Regions from separate parts of the Peribacillus sp. NPDC097225 genome, predicted to be linked through region 2. Evidence: riboswitches for the same ligand, from Rfam matches in the RefSeq annotation. Region 2 holds a riboswitch; the other holds the start of a gene.
What was found. Region 2 has a riboswitch for lysine ahead of ACIQXH_RS13035 (amino acid permease). Riboswitches for the same ligand answer to the same signal wherever they lie in the genome.
Positions count from the first base shown of each region.

Region 1: linked by a shared signal. The riboswitch ahead of ACIQXH_RS03390 (aspartate kinase) and the one ahead of ACIQXH_RS13035 (amino acid permease) in region 2 are both predicted to bind lysine.

Region 1 covers NZ_JBIWDJ010000001.1:676,499-684,166, reverse strand. The annotation lists gene ACIQXH_RS03405 (electron transfer flavoprotein subunit alpha/FixB family protein) at 1-928, shown strand, start outside; gene trxA (thioredoxin) at 1,136-1,450, shown strand; gene uvrC (excinuclease ABC subunit UvrC) at 1,550-3,322, shown strand; lysine riboswitch at 3,384-3,561, shown strand; gene ACIQXH_RS03390 (aspartate kinase) at 3,650-4,882, shown strand; gene ACIQXH_RS03385 (DUF3899 domain-containing protein) at 4,990-5,340, opposite strand; gene ACIQXH_RS03380 (peptide ABC transporter substrate-binding protein) at 5,638-7,314, shown strand; gene opp3b (oligopeptide ABC transporter permease) at 7,424-7,668, shown strand, end outside.
Region 2 covers NZ_JBIWDJ010000004.1:34,431-42,098, reverse strand. The annotation lists gene ACIQXH_RS13040 (glycoside hydrolase family 13 protein) at 1-280, shown strand, start outside; gene ACIQXH_RS13035 (amino acid permease) at 328-1,779, opposite strand; lysine riboswitch at 1,877-2,059, opposite strand; gene ACIQXH_RS13030 (LacI family DNA-binding transcriptional regulator) at 2,290-3,252, opposite strand; gene ACIQXH_RS13025 (hypothetical protein) at 3,494-3,793, opposite strand; gene ACIQXH_RS13020 (helix-turn-helix transcriptional regulator) at 3,793-3,996, opposite strand; gene ACIQXH_RS13015 (metal ABC transporter solute-binding protein, Zn/Mn family) at 4,264-5,181, shown strand; gene ACIQXH_RS13010 (metal ABC transporter ATP-binding protein) at 5,193-5,945, shown strand; gene ACIQXH_RS13005 (metal ABC transporter permease) at 5,956-6,879, shown strand; gene ACIQXH_RS13000 (metal ABC transporter permease) at 6,876-7,668, shown strand, end outside.

The sequences.
Region 1 (7,668 bases), on a different contig from region 2:
AAATGTATCGTTCGAAGCTATCGGAGCGGCTAAACTTGCTGCAGACGGCGGAGAAATCGTAGGTGTTTTAGTTGGTGACAGTGTTCAGTCTTTTGGGAGTGAATTGATTCAGTATGGTGCCGACCGAGTGGTAGTGGTTGAAAACGATCAATTAAAACAATATACATCAGATGGATATGCTCAAAGTTTACTAGCTATTATCGAGCAAGAAAAACCAGAAGGCATTTTCTTCGGTCATACGGCATTAGGGAAAGACTTGGCTCCTAAATTAGCTGGCAAGCTGGAATCAGGTTTGATTTCAGATGTGACGTCCATTGAAGAAGAAGGCGGAAATATCGTCTTCACTCGCCCGATATATTCAGGTAAAGCCTTTGAAAAGAAAATCGTCACAGACGGTATTGTATTCGCGACCATCCGTCCGAATAACATTGAACCTCTATCGAAAGATGAGTCCCGTTCTGGGGATGTATCTACATTAAATGTGGATATTAAAGATTTACGTACAATTATCAAGGATGTAGTAAGAAAGGCAAGTGAAGGGGTCGACCTTTCAGAAGCGAAAGTGGTCATCGCCGGTGGGCGAGGTGTGAAAAGTGAAGATGGTTTCGAACCTTTGAAAGAGCTTGCTGAAGTTCTTGGGGGAGCAGTCGGAGCCTCTCGTGGTGCGTGTGATGCTGATTATTGCGATTACTCTTTACAAATCGGACAAACGGGTAAAGTTGTTACGCCTGACCTTTATATTGCCTGCGGAATTTCCGGAGCCATCCAGCATTTGGCAGGGATGTCCAACTCCAAAATCATCGTAGCCATCAATAAAGATCCTGAAGCCAATATTTTCAATGTGGCCGATTACGGAATCGTCGGGGACTTATTCGAAGTTATCCCATTGTTAACGGAAGAATTCAAAAAGTTAAAGGTGAATGCTTGATTTGTAAGTTGATATAAAAGAAAAGGCGTCTGTCAGGGAATGAACTGGCAAGCGCCTTTTCTTTTTATGACAATCTATTAGGTTCTAGGCAGTATTTTTTCTCTGTTTATGGACATGCTACCATTGAAGCAAAATAATAGCATCTGTTCCTGTTACAATGTTATACTGTCTATAGTTATTTGAGTACATTTTAGGAGGATAAAATATATGGCTATCGTAAATTCAACTGATCAAACATTCACAGCAGATACTAATGAAGGTGTCGTTCTTGTAGACTTTTGGGCTCCATGGTGTGGACCATGTAAAATGATTGCTCCTGTTCTTCACGAGTTAGATGAAGAAATTGGCGACAAAGCAAAAATCGTAAAAGTGGACGTTGATGAAAACCAAGAAACAGCTGGAAAATTCGGCGTTATGAGCATCCCTACTTTAATCGTTCTTAAAGACGGTGAAGTTGTGGATAAAGTGGTTGGATTCCAACCGAAGGAAGCTCTTGCTGAACTTCTTGCTAAACACGCTTAATTTGAATGAAGGAAGAGCTTCAGGTCTACGGACTTGAAGCTTTTTTTTGTATCTTGATATATAATTGATTGTAGAATGGGAGAACAGGAGGCTGAATGCATGAATCAACGGATAAAGAATAAACTTGCCCTTCTCCCTGATCAGCCTGGTTGTTATTTAATGAAGGATCGTCAGGGAACGATCATTTATGTTGGCAAGGCGAAAGTATTGAAAAACCGCGTCCGCTCATATTTCACGGGCTCACATGATGGGAAAACATTCAGGCTCGTAAATGAAATCGAGGATTTCGAGTATATCGTTACCTCCTCCAATATCGAGGCGCTTATTTTAGAACTGAATTTAATAAAAAAACACGATCCAAAATATAACGTCATGTTGAAGGATGACAAGACCTACCCATTCATCAAGTTGACGGCTGAAAAACACCCGCGTTTGATCATCACGAGAAAAGTCAAAAAAGATAAAGGGAAATACTTTGGTCCTTATCCCAATGCTTTTGCGGCCAATGAAACGAAAAAACTTCTGGATCGGATCTATCCATTAAGGAAATGTAATACGCTTCCAGACCGTGTCTGCCTATATTACCACCTTGGCCAGTGCTTGGCCCCTTGCGTTTATGATGTAGAGGAACGGGAATATAAGCAAATCGTCGATGATATTAACCGATTTTTAAATGGCGGTCATACCGAGATAAAGAAAGAACTCACGGAAAAAATGCTTGAAGCCTCTGAAATGCTCGATTTTGAACGGGCGAAGGAATATCGGGATAAAATTGCCCACATCGAGATTACAATGGAAAAACAGAAAATGATGACGACTGATTTCATTGACAGGGACGTATTCGGTTTTGCCTATGATAAAGGGTGGATGTGCGTACAAGTATTTTTTGTGCGACAAGGGAAACTGATTGAAAGAGATGTTTCGCTCTTTCCGGTCTACGATGAACCGGAACAGGAGCTTCTTACGTATCTCGGACAGTTTTATGAAAAGGCCAATCACTTTAAGCCAAAAGAGATATTGTTGCCGGAGTCTGTTGATGCCGAGCTGGCGGAGAGCTTGCTTGGTGTAAAAACGCTTCATCCGAAAAGGGGCGCGAAAAAGGATATGCTGCAATTGGCAAATAAAAACGCCTCCATCGCCCTTCAAGAGAAGTTCTCATTAATTGAACGGGATGAAGAAAGAACGATCAAGGCAGTGGAGAATTTAGGGGATAAGTTAGGCATCTACACTCCACATCGTATCGAGGCTTTTGATAACTCGAATATTCAAGGAAGTGATCCTGTATCTGCTTTGGTCGTTTTCATTGATGGCAAGCCGGAAAAGCGGGAGTATCGAAAGTATAAAATTAAAACGGTGAAAGGGCCTGATGATTACGAATCGATGCGTGAAGTTGTCCGAAGAAGATATTCACGCGTCTTAAAAGATGGCCTTCCACTTCCTGACTTGATCATCATCGATGGAGGGAAAGGACATGTGGAGGCCGTTCGGGACATTTTGGAAAATGAACTCGGTCTCGATATTCCGCTTTCTGGCCTTATTAAGGATGAAAAACACAGGACATCCCAATTGATGATTGGAAACCCGCTCGAACTGATTCCACTTGATTCGCGAAGTCAGGAATTTTACTTGCTACAAAGAATCCAAGATGAAGTGCATCGGTTCGCGATTACCTTCCATCGCCAGCTTCGTGGGAAAAATGCCATTCATTCACTTCTGGATGATATTCCAGGTGTAGGTGAGAAAAGAAGAAAGCAGCTGTTACGGCATTTCGGGTCATTGAAAAAAATGAAAGAGGCCTCAGTCGAACAGATAATCGAAGCGGGAATGCCTAAAAATGTAGCGGATGGAATCTTTAGAAAATTACAAGAATGACCTTGCGAGTGTCTTTTTCCTATGCTATGCTTAAAAGGGATTTTTAAACAAGACAATTTAAAGTGCTGATAGAGGTGCGGAATTCAATAGTAAAAACCTAGAGAAGTATGAGCTTCAATGAAGGGTTTTGAAAGGGAATGACGCCGAAGGAAAACAAGACTCATACCTTGTTTTTCTGGTCTGACCATTTAAAAGATGGCAGATTGTCAGGGTTGATACCTTGGAGAGCTATCTCACTGTGATTACTGAACGGATACGTAACCACAGCAATGAGATATTCTCATTGCTTTTTTTATTGCCTAAAAAAGATAGAGAGGGTGCATGAGAATGGCACTGATTGTACAAAAATTTGGCGGTACTTCTGTAGGGAGTGTCGAGAAAATCAAACATGTCGCTAATCGTGTAATCGAGGAAGCTGAAAAAGGTAATGACGTCGTTGTCGTTGTTTCGGCAATGGGGAAGACAACGGATGAATTGGTTTCCATGGCAAGAGATATTTCCGCATCCCCTAGTAAGAGGGAAATGGATATGTTATTGACGACCGGGGAACAAGTTACGATTGCCTTGTTAACGATGGCATTGGTGGAAAAGGGGCATGAAGCCGTATCCTTTACGGGCTGGCAGGCTGGGATGCAGACAGAGTCCGTTCACGGAAATGCGCGAATTTTAAATATCGATGCTTCCAGAATTCAAGCGCAGTTACAAGCAAAAAAGATCGTCATCGTTGCCGGTTTTCAAGGAATGGATGAACATGGGGAAATCACGACATTGGGTCGGGGCGGTTCCGATACAACGGCGGTTGCCATAGCCGCAGCACTACACGCAAACCGATGCGATATTTATACCGATGTAACCGGTGTTTTCACAACAGATCCACGCTACATAAAAAACGCCAGGAAATTAACATCCGTATCTTATGACGAAATGTTGGAGCTGGCCCATTTAGGGGCTGGGGTCCTGCACCCACGGGCCGTTGAATATGCAAAAAACTATCAAATCTCGCTTGAAGTCCGTTCAAGCTTAGAAAAAGAATCTGGGACCATCATTGAGGAGGAAGCGAATATGGAAGAGAATTTAATTGTACGGGGTATTGCTTTTGAGGATAGCATCACAAGAGTTACAGTGAACGGCTTGCCTCGGTCACTTGGTGTATTATCCACGATTTTCACGACACTGGCGAAAAATCACATAAATGTAGATATCATCATCCAGAGCATGACATCAGAAGATACGACCAATCTCTCTTTCTCTATTAAAAGCGAAGATACAAAAGCAGCTTTAATGGTTCTTGAAAACAATAAAAGCCAGTTGGAATTTGATGGTATAGAAACGGAAGGCGAGTTGGCTAAAGTCTCTATCGTCGGTTCAGGAATGGTTTCCAATCCCGGAGTGGCCGCAGAGATGTTTGAAGTCATGGCGAATACAGGGATCCAAGTGAAAATGGTCAGCACTTCGGAAATCAAAGTTTCTACCGTCGTAAACGAAAAGGAAATGGTCAAAGCGGTCGAAGCGCTTCACGAGGCGTTCAAACTGGGACAGCACGCCAAAGTCCTTGCCTGATTGATTAAAACTGATGAAAAGATGTACCTAATGCTTTTATAAAGAAAAAGGGCACCTAAAAAAAGGTTGCCCTTTTTCGGTGCCCGGACTCTATGGAAAGATTAAGATTAAAGATAATAGACGGCTAGAGAGAGTAGCATGATGCAAAATAGGATAAGACCTACGACAAGGGTGAAGGAAGAGGAAAGGGAGATGATATCGGAAAGTTTAGGGATGTCTTCTTTTTCCTCCCCTACATGCTGATTTTGTATTTGGAATACTCTCCGGAAACTATAAAAGACTACGTCGAAAAATCCTCGTTGGACGACGAAAGTAACCAATGCTAGAAGAATCAGTCCTCCACTGATGTAAAAGGTCATATTAATAAAATTCAATAGAGAGAGAGCTTGATGGAATATAAGGGATAACAAAATGGATAGCACGATACCAAATCCCGTACCTATAAGTATTTTTTTCATTCTTTTTACCTCGATTTTCTTTTTATAAGTATATCAAAAACACTAAATAAACAAAAATGATTTTTTGAAATAGTTTGAAAAAACGATAGGGGAAAACATAATAGTATTCTAAAAAATCCGATAAAACGCCGTAAGCAGCACTTTAAAGCCTTAAAGTAGTAAAAACCTAGGTTTTCCTTGGTTTTTGACCATTTTTAATTTTTTAGAAATAATTTATTATTCTAACTTATATACAAAATCAAAAAAATCAGTATAATGAAAATATGATTTTAAAATATAGAAAGAAGGTCAAAGTAGATGAAAAAATCTAAATTCACAATCTTTGCTGGTCTTATGCTAGTTCTTAGCGTCATTCTAGCAGCATGTGGCGGCAATTCAGATAATTCTGAGAAGAAGTCAGATGGAACGAAACTAGCTGAAAAACAAGAGATTAGTATTATGAGTAAATCCGAAATCCCGGTCATGGATTCCGTTAAAACAACAGATACAGTAGGATTCAACTATTTGAACAATGTGAACGAAGGCTTATATACGATTGATAAGGACGGAGAGACAGTGCCGGCTCTTGTTGACGGAGAACCTGAAGTCAGTAAAGACGGAAAAACGTATACGTTTAAATTAATAGATTCAAAGTGGTCGAATGGTGACCCAGTTACGGCACATGATTTCGTTTTTGCTTTTAAACGGGCGATGGATCCTGAAGTAGCTTCTGAATATGGTCCATATATGATGAATGGCAAAATCGCAGGTGCAACAGAAATTACGAAGGCAGCGGCTGAAAAGAAAAAATACGATTTAGACAGCCTTGGTGTGCAAGCGGTTGACGACAAAACATTGGAAATTACGTTTGAAAAACCACTTGCATACTGGAAAGAGTATTTATCGTTTGCGACATTCTTCCCACAAAACGAAAAGTTCGTTACAGAACAAGGTGACAAGTACGCTACAAGTGCAGAAACGCTCTTATACAATGGTCCCTTTGTCATGAGTTCTTGGAATGGCCCAACTGCGACAGAATGGGAACTTCAAAAGAACAAGAATTACCGCGATGCAGATTCAGTTAAATTAGAGAAAATCACGGTCAATGTTTCAAAAGATAACAATGCGCAAGTTAATGCATTTGAAGCTGGTGAAGCAGACATTACGGATTTACTGACATCTGAACTGGTCCCACAATATGAAGGGGACGAGCGGTTACAAACCAACTTGGCACCAACGGTATTCTGGATGAAGATGAACCAGAAAAATGAAGCACTTAAGAATGTCAATATCCGCGAAGCGCTTGCAAAAGCTTTCAATAAAGAAGATCTTGCATCAAGCGTGTTGGGCGATGGTTCAGTAGCAGCCAACTACTTCGTGCCAAAAGATTTCGTTAGTTATGATGGAAAAGACTTCCGTTCGGCAAATGAAGATTTGATTACGTTTAACGCAAAAGAAGCAAAAGCTGCTTGGGAAAAAGGATTAAAAGAGTTGGGCGTGAAGGAACTTACCCTTCGATATATGGGGGATGAAACCGATTCTGCGAAAAAAATCGGTGAGTATATGAAGAACCAATTAGAGAAAAACCTTCCTGGTTTAACAATCAAAGTCGAAAGCGTTCCATTCTCGATTCGATTGGACCGTACGAAAAAAGGCGATTATGACTTGGTCGTATCAGGTTGGGGCCCGGATTATAAAGATGCCATCTCATATACCGATCTTTGGTTAACAGGTGGAACAAATAATGAAATGGACTATTCTAATCCAGAATACGATGCACTGATCAATAAAGCCACAAACGAATTGACGGACGATCCGGCAGCATATGCGAAAGCCATGCAAGATGCTGAAAAGCTATTCTTGACTGAGGACTTCGGAATCGCACCAATTTATCAACGAGTAGAGAACATCCTAGTAAATCCTAAAGTCAAAGGAATTGTTAAGAGTGACTTAGGTCCACATTATTACTACAAAGGTGTAACAGTAGTAGAATAAGCATCTTCTAAAACAAACTAGAAAAGAGAGTATATCACTAGTATATACTCTCTTTTCACTATAAAACTATTGTCGAAAAAGTGAGAATTTTATTTTGTGAGGTGTACAAATGGCCAGATATCTAACGCAACGGATTATATATATGTTAATTACTTTGTTTATCATCGCGAGCTTGACGTTCTTCCTCATGAAGTTGATCCCGGGCTCTCCATTTGCAAATGCAAGCAAGTTATCGGAGGCTCAATTCCAAATCATGGAGAACAAGTATGGATTGAATGAGCCGGTGCCTGTCCAGTATGGGAAATACATGCTGAACCTAGTACAGGGAGATTTGGGGGTTTCGTTTCAATTCAA
Region 2 (7,668 bases):
CATTCAATTACGTAAACAACATGACATTATCGTATATGGTCGTTTTGATTTACTTTGTCCGGATGATGAACAGATTTTTGCCTATACGAGGACGCTAGGTGAGGAAAAGGTGCTTGTGCTATGCAACTTTAAGGGACAAGAAGCGACTTTGACGATACCGACGGCGTTACATTCATTAAAGGCTACCCTGTTGATCGGCAATTATGAGCAGGAGGAAAGCGACACGGTCTCCAGTGAACCGTTGCGTCCATATGAATGCCGTGTCTACCTTTTGAAATAAGAAAAGACCTGAACTTCTCTGTTGAAGAGAGATTCAGGTCCTTTTTTTTATTTCACTTTTAGATCACATTCCTCAAGGGGAATGATTTTGGATTTATGTTTAATTTTATATCCGAGCCAGAGAACGAAGAACAAAAGAAGACCAATGTAGGAAACAAACATGGAGTTCCAATCAATTCCGTCTGTGCTGAAAGCTTGATAGCCTTGTCCAAGGATGATGAAGAGGCAAAGGACAAGCGCAAAAACCGGACCGAACGGAAAGGTTCTTGAACGGTATGGGAGGTCATTTAAATCCAGACCTTGAGCGATATAAGCTTTTCGGAATCGATAGTGGGCAAGGGCAATCCCGACCCATGTGACGAAACCAGCCATGCCGGAAGCGTTCAGTAACCAAATATACACGACTCCATCCCCGAAGAAGGAAGCCAAGAAAGCAAGACATCCGACTAAAGAAGTCACGATAAGAGCATTTACAGGTACGCCTCTTTTATCAAGCTTGCCAAGGAACTTCGGTGCTTTTCCGTCACGTGCTAAATCCCATAGCATACGGGTTGAGGCATACATGCCAGAGTTACCAGCTGAAAGTACGGATGTTAAAATGACTGCGTTCATGACAGCAGCGGCAAAGGCAAGGCCTGCGCGTTCAAAAACAAGCGTAAATGGACTGACGGCAACATCTTCACTTAGTAAACGTGCATCCGTGAAAGGAATGATCATTCCTATGACAAAGATTGCTAGGATATAGAATAAGATAATGCGCCAAAAAACGGATTTGATCGCCCTAGGGATGTTTTTCTCAGGATCTTCACTTTCTCCAGCGGTTACTCCAAGCAATTCCGTTCCTTGGAAGGAGAAGCCAGCTGCCATGAAGACTCCTAGAATGGTAAAGAAGCCTCCATTAAATGGCCCATCACCCATGGTGAAATTAGAAAAACCAATCGGATCATTTCCGCCCATGATGCCAAAAATGATTAAAAAACCAGTAATTAAGAAGATAATGACGGTCACGATTTTAATCATTGCAAACCAATATTCGGCTTCGCCAAAGCCCTTAACGGACATATAGTTAATTAAGAACATGATGAGTAATGCAACGGCACTCCAAATGAATGATGGAGTATCCGGGAACCAAAATTTCATGATCAGGACAACGGCCGCCAATTCAGCTGCTATCGTGATGGCCCAGTTATACCAATAATTCCACCCAATCGCAAAACCGAAAGAGGGATCGACGAATTTGGATGCATAAACGCGGAACGAACCGGCAACTGGCATATAAGCAGCCATCTCGGCAAGGCTTGTCATTAAATAAAAAACCATGGCGCCAATTACCGCATAAGCAACTAATGCACCACCGGGGCCAGCCGTATGAATGGCACCACCACTCGCTAAAAATAGTCCGGTGCCGATTGTTCCACCTAGAGATATCATCATAAGGTGCCTAGCTTTCAGACTCCTTTTCAGTTCAGTAGGATTTGAATTTTGTTGTTGATTTTTCAATTGATGTTACACTCCTTTTTATGGGAAGGGGACGGAATATAAAAAAAACAGCAGTCGAAAAAGATCGACGGCTGTATATAGATACCCGTTTAATCCTTCCGAAGATAGCTCCCCACGTTTTATGAAAACGTGACAGTGATGTTCCTGTTCGAAAACATCGCCAGCCTAGAAATACAAGGAATATTTCTACACTTCGGCAACTTATCCTTTCAAACGGAGTCGTCAACTTTCCTGAATCTCGTCCGTGTTACTTTTATAAGCCGCAGCCTCTAACTCATCGGTAAATGAGGAAGTATTCAATTCGTACTGTTAATAACGCGAATTTTAAATGGTGACATACAGTTTGTGAGTCACCGAGTGAAATTTGCTATATTAAAATTATAAAATATTCCTCTAGAGAGCGCAATGTTTATTTTTCAAGTATCTTTTTCCCTAATTAGACATGAATCAAACCATTTCGCGCTCAACTGGATAATATAGGTGAATAATAAAATCAAATAATTCTGATTATTAGACACTTTTTCGCGTTATAAGGCTGAAACCTAGCTTTACATGTTTGATCGTGGCAGGATCTTCAAAAAGGTCAACAGCCATTCTCCCAATCGAATCCAAGGGTAGGGATATAGTCGAGATGTCCAGCATTTCGCTAATACTATCGTTATTGAAACCAAGGATGGCGACGTCTTCAGGTATCTTCACTCCCGCTTTTTGAGCGGAAATGATGAAGCCAGCTGCCGTATCATCGTTCGTTATAATGATGGCCTCCGGCTTATCCTGCATGGCGACCCATTCTTGAAAGGCCCTTTCTCCGTCTTTGATATAATAACTGCCTTCAAACAGCCATTCCTCTTTACTTATAAAATGATGTTTTTTCATGCTATCTTCAAACGCCTTTATCCGAAGTGAACTATTCCTGCTCTTTTTTCGCCCAAGGCTGTAGCCTATTTTCTTATATCCCTTGTTTACCAAGTAGTCGAGGGCTGAGGAAAAGGCGGCATAATGGTCGATGCTGATCGAAGAAAATTCTGACTGCGATGTATCTTCACATAAGATAATCGGACCGTAGACATGATACTCCAAGAGCACTTTCATTTCTGAGATTCTAGAACAGACGATGATGCCATCGAGTTGCTTCATTTGTAACATTTTCAGTGCTTGGATTTCTTTCTCTCTTTCATATTGTGTTTGGAAGATGACAATATGGTAACCAAGGACATTTGCTTGTTTATTAATTCCCTGGATGATTGCTCCGTAATAGGGGTGATTGGTGTATGGAATGATGACGCCAATCAGATGAGTCTTGCCTTTCGTAAGATGGATGGCGTTGATATTTCTCGTATAGTTCAATTGCTCGATGGTCTTTAGTACACTCTTTCTCTTTTCCTCACTTACATAAGGATGGTTATTCATCACGCGAGATACGGTCGTAATCGATACACCTGCATATTCAGCGATTTTTTTTATGTTCGTCATTAGATCACCATTTTTCGTTTTTTACAGTCTACCCTATGAAACCCATTTCAGAGCAAGAGAACGAAGGCATAACGGGGAAATCCCTTCATGCTGGGACTTGTTCTGGTATGGGTTTCATCCTTTAAGATTAATAAAAGTCTTGAAGGAGGGATGAAGATGTTAACGACTTTGCTTTGTTTGATCGTGCTTTGCGGGATTGAGTTGGGGTTAGCTTATCTAGCAGTAAAATCACAAAAATGATTTAAAGCTTTGCTTCATAATAAAAAACGGAAATCGCCCATGACCCGAGATGAAGAAGTAAGAGAATACCTAGAACAGGGGCAACAGAGAGTTTTACGCCAAAAAATAATAAGAAGAAAAAGATATAGATCCCAAAAAGGGTGAAAAACCAGCTGGTTGCCCGTGCTTTAGTTCGGATGAGGTCAAATCGTTCATCCAATCCCCGTCGCTTGGCAGCGGCACGGCGACCTCCCCTTAATCCAGCCAGCCCTCCGATGATGCCAAGGGTACTTCCTAAAAAAGCCCACCAGTTAAAATCCATTACATTTCCTCCTCCTCAAATAGAAATATATCCTCAATGGTCAAATCGAACACTTTTGCCAGTTTGTAAGCAAGCTTGATGGATGGATCGAATCTTCCGGATTCTATAGAAATAATCGTCTGCCGGGATACGCCCGTTAGTTCGGATAGCTTTTCTTGTGTAAGTTGATGAGACTTGCGCATATCCCGTAATTTGTTTTTCAACCCCTCAGGCTCCTTTCTTTAATGTAAAGCTCACTGTACGTAAAGTATACTTTACAAAAGTTGTTTTGTATATATTTTCCTGCATTAAATTTCTTCAGTCCAACATTTAAAAATTTGCACTTTTTACGAATAATTGTGTATAGTATAAAATAAGTTGTATAGAGGAAACATTCTAGCGCGTAGGACAAAATATAACGGATTTTTTTTGGCCTAAATCTTGCCCTTGGTAAACTTTTTTATATAGGGCTATAAAATGGAGGGGAATACATGAAGTTTTTGAAATGGGTTGGAAGCTTGCTTATGGCAGTGGTCATGATATCAGGATGTAGCAATGAACCATCGAATCACGTTCAAGGAAAGCTGAATGTAGTAGCTACGACGGGGATGATTGGGGACTTGGTCGAGAATATCGGCGGTGAACATGTGAAGGTCACAAGTTTAATGGGGCCGGGAGTCGACCCCCACCTATATAAGGCAACGCAGGGGGACGTGAAAACACTTGATTCAGCTGACATGATTTTTTATAACGGTGTGCACCTTGAAGGGAAAATGACGGATATCTTTGAAATGATGAGTAAGGAGAAACCGACGATTGCGGTGACGAAAGACTTTACGGGGGATCAGCTTCATAAGGTCAGTGAAACGGAACATGACCCGCATGTCTGGTTTGATGTAAAGCTTTGGATGGTGGCAGCGGAAGCCGTGAAGGAAGAGCTGATTGCAAATGACCCGGACCATGAAGCTAGTTATCTAGAAAATTATGAAGCCTATGTTATCCAGTTGAAGGAACTTGATGAATATGTCCATGAGGAGATAAATAAGATTCCGGAGAATCAGCGGGTCCTCGTCACGGCACATGATGCTTTTGGGTATTACGGCAAATCATATGGATTGGAAGTGAGAGGGCTTCAGGGGATGAATACTCTATCGGAATATGGTTCGAAGGATGTAACGGATATGCGTGAATATCTTGTGGAAAATGAAATCAAAGCCATTTTCGTGGAATCAAGCGTACCGAAAAAGGCTATCGAAGCGGTCATTCAGGGAGCTGAAAAGCAAGGCCATAGCGTGGAAATAGGCGGCGAGCTGTTCTCGGATGCAATGGGGGAAAAAGGCACGGAAGAAGGAACCTATATCGGAATGGTCCGGCATAATACCGATACGATCGTGAAGGCATTAAAATAGGAGGAAATGGGATGAATTATGCGTTGAAAGTCGAGAATCTGACGATAGCTTATCATAAAAAGCCGGTGGTCGAAGATGTTACATTCGAGGTTCCGGAAGGGAATCTGATTGGTATCATCGGTCCGAATGGGGCGGGGAAATCCACCTTGATCAAGGGGATTCTTGAATTGGTTCCAAGACTAGCCGGGAAAGTCACGATCCATGGTGCTTCTTATAAATCCATGAGGAAGAGTATCGGTTATGTACCACAGCGAGAATCGGTGGACTGGGATTTCCCGACAAATGCACTCGATGTCGTGATGATGGGCAGGTACGGGCACCTGGGCTGGTTGAAGCGTCCCGGGAAGGCTGAACGAATGAAGGCGATGGAATGTCTGGAAAAAGTAGGGATGGTTGAGTATGCTGACCGTCAGATTAGTCAGCTTTCCGGCGGGCAGCAGCAACGGATTTTCCTGGCACGGGCGTTGGCGCAGGAAGCGGACATCTATTTCATGGATGAACCATTTGTGGGCGTTGATGCCGCAACGGAAAAGGCAATCATCCAGCTATTGATGGAGCTGAAAGAAAAAGGGAAGACAGTTCTTGTAGTGCATCATGATTTGTCGACTGTGAAGGAATATTTCGATTGGACGATGTTGCTGAATAAAAAGGTGATGAAGATTGGTCCGACAGAAGAGGTCTTCATTCCTGAGTTTTTGCAGGAGACATATGGAGGACGGTTAGCGATATTATCCGATGCTGAGTCAGGCTTGCTATTGAAATGAGGTGTACACGATGAACGTTCTGGATATACTTGCGGACCCCAACACAAGATGGATATTGCTAGGCACCATGTTCCTTGGCTTAAGCAGTGGAGTCATCGGAAGTTTTGCTTACTTGAGAAAACAATCCCTATTGGGTGACACGCTCGCACATGCGGCCTTGCCTGGGATTTGCGTCGCTTTCATAGTAACAGGGGTGAAGTCGACCTCCTTCTTTCTGATTGGAGCGGCCGTCGCAGGTTTAGTGGCGGTTTTTCTGATTAGCATACTAACGAGGTACAGTAAAATCAAACAGGATGCGGCACTAGGCATCGTATTGACTTCATTCTTTGGATTGGGAATCGTATTGCTAACCCAAATCCAGCAGAGTGAATATGGAAACCAAAGCGGACTGGACACTTTTCTGTTCGGGCAAACGGCATCGATGGTGATGTCGGATGTGTATATGATGATGACCGTTTCCTTTATACTCATTTTCACTTGTACGTTATTTTTCAAGGAATTTAAGCTATTGTCCTTCGATCCTGGATTTGCCAAGGGGATGGGATTGCCGGTCGTATTCCTCGACTATTTCATCATGATGCTGATAGTGGCGGCTGTCGTCATCGGCATTCAGGCGGTAGGGGTAGTGTTGATGGCATCCTTGCTGATTACCCCAGCCGTTTCTGCCAGGTACTGGACGGAGCGCCTGCATATCATGGTCATACTCTCTGGAATTTTCGGTTTGCTGAGCGGGGTGTCCGGGACATTAATCAGCACGTCGGTCAATAACCTGCCAACAGGCCCTTTGATTGTTTTATCGGCCACGGTCTGGTTTTTCTTTTCCATGCTTTTTGCTCCTAAACGTGGAGTCATCTCCAAGACGTGGAGAAGGGTTTCGGCAAAAAAGATCTATGTAAATGAACAGGAAAAAAGGAAAGGAAGCCATTCAGCATGAACGATTTTTGGATTATCTTAGTCGGGGCGCTTGTAGCGAGTTCCTGCAGTGTACTGGGGTGTTTTTTAATAGTAAGGAAGATGACCTTGATTGGCGATGCAATCAGTCACTCGGTTTTACCCGGCATCGTATTGGCGTTTTTAATAACGGGGTCGCGTGATTCGATTCCCATGCTGATTGGTGCAGCAGCACTCGGTTTACTTACCGTATTCTTAATCCAGCTATTCCAAACATCCGGGGTTCAATCCGACGCAGCGATAGGCATCGTGTTCACTTCCCTATTCGCAGTAGGGATTGTATTGGTCAGTTTATATACACAGCAAATCGATTTTGATCTGGATCATGTCCTGTATGGCGAGATTGCATATACCCCATGGAATATGATGTCGATCGGTGGGGTTATGGCAGGGCCAAAGGCCGTTTGGATTGTAGGAAGTTGTTTCATGATCAATCTTCTCTTACTTTTCCTTTTCTTCAAGCAATTTAAGCTGGTTTCCTTCGATCCCGCACTTGCTGCAGCGATGGGCATACCGGTTATACTTTTTCACTATTTACTGATGGGTCTCGTTTCGCTGACAACTGTGGCGTCGTTTGATAGTGTCGGTTCGATTTTGGTGGTGGGGATGCTCATTATTCCTGCGGCAACGGCCTATTTGCTTTCGGACCGATTAAGTCGGATGATTGTCGTCAGCATCGGGGTCGGGATCTTGAGCTCGGTCATTGGGTATTATTCAGCAACTTTTCTTGATGCTTCCATCTCAGGGTGCATGGTTGGTTCAGCCGCTTTCT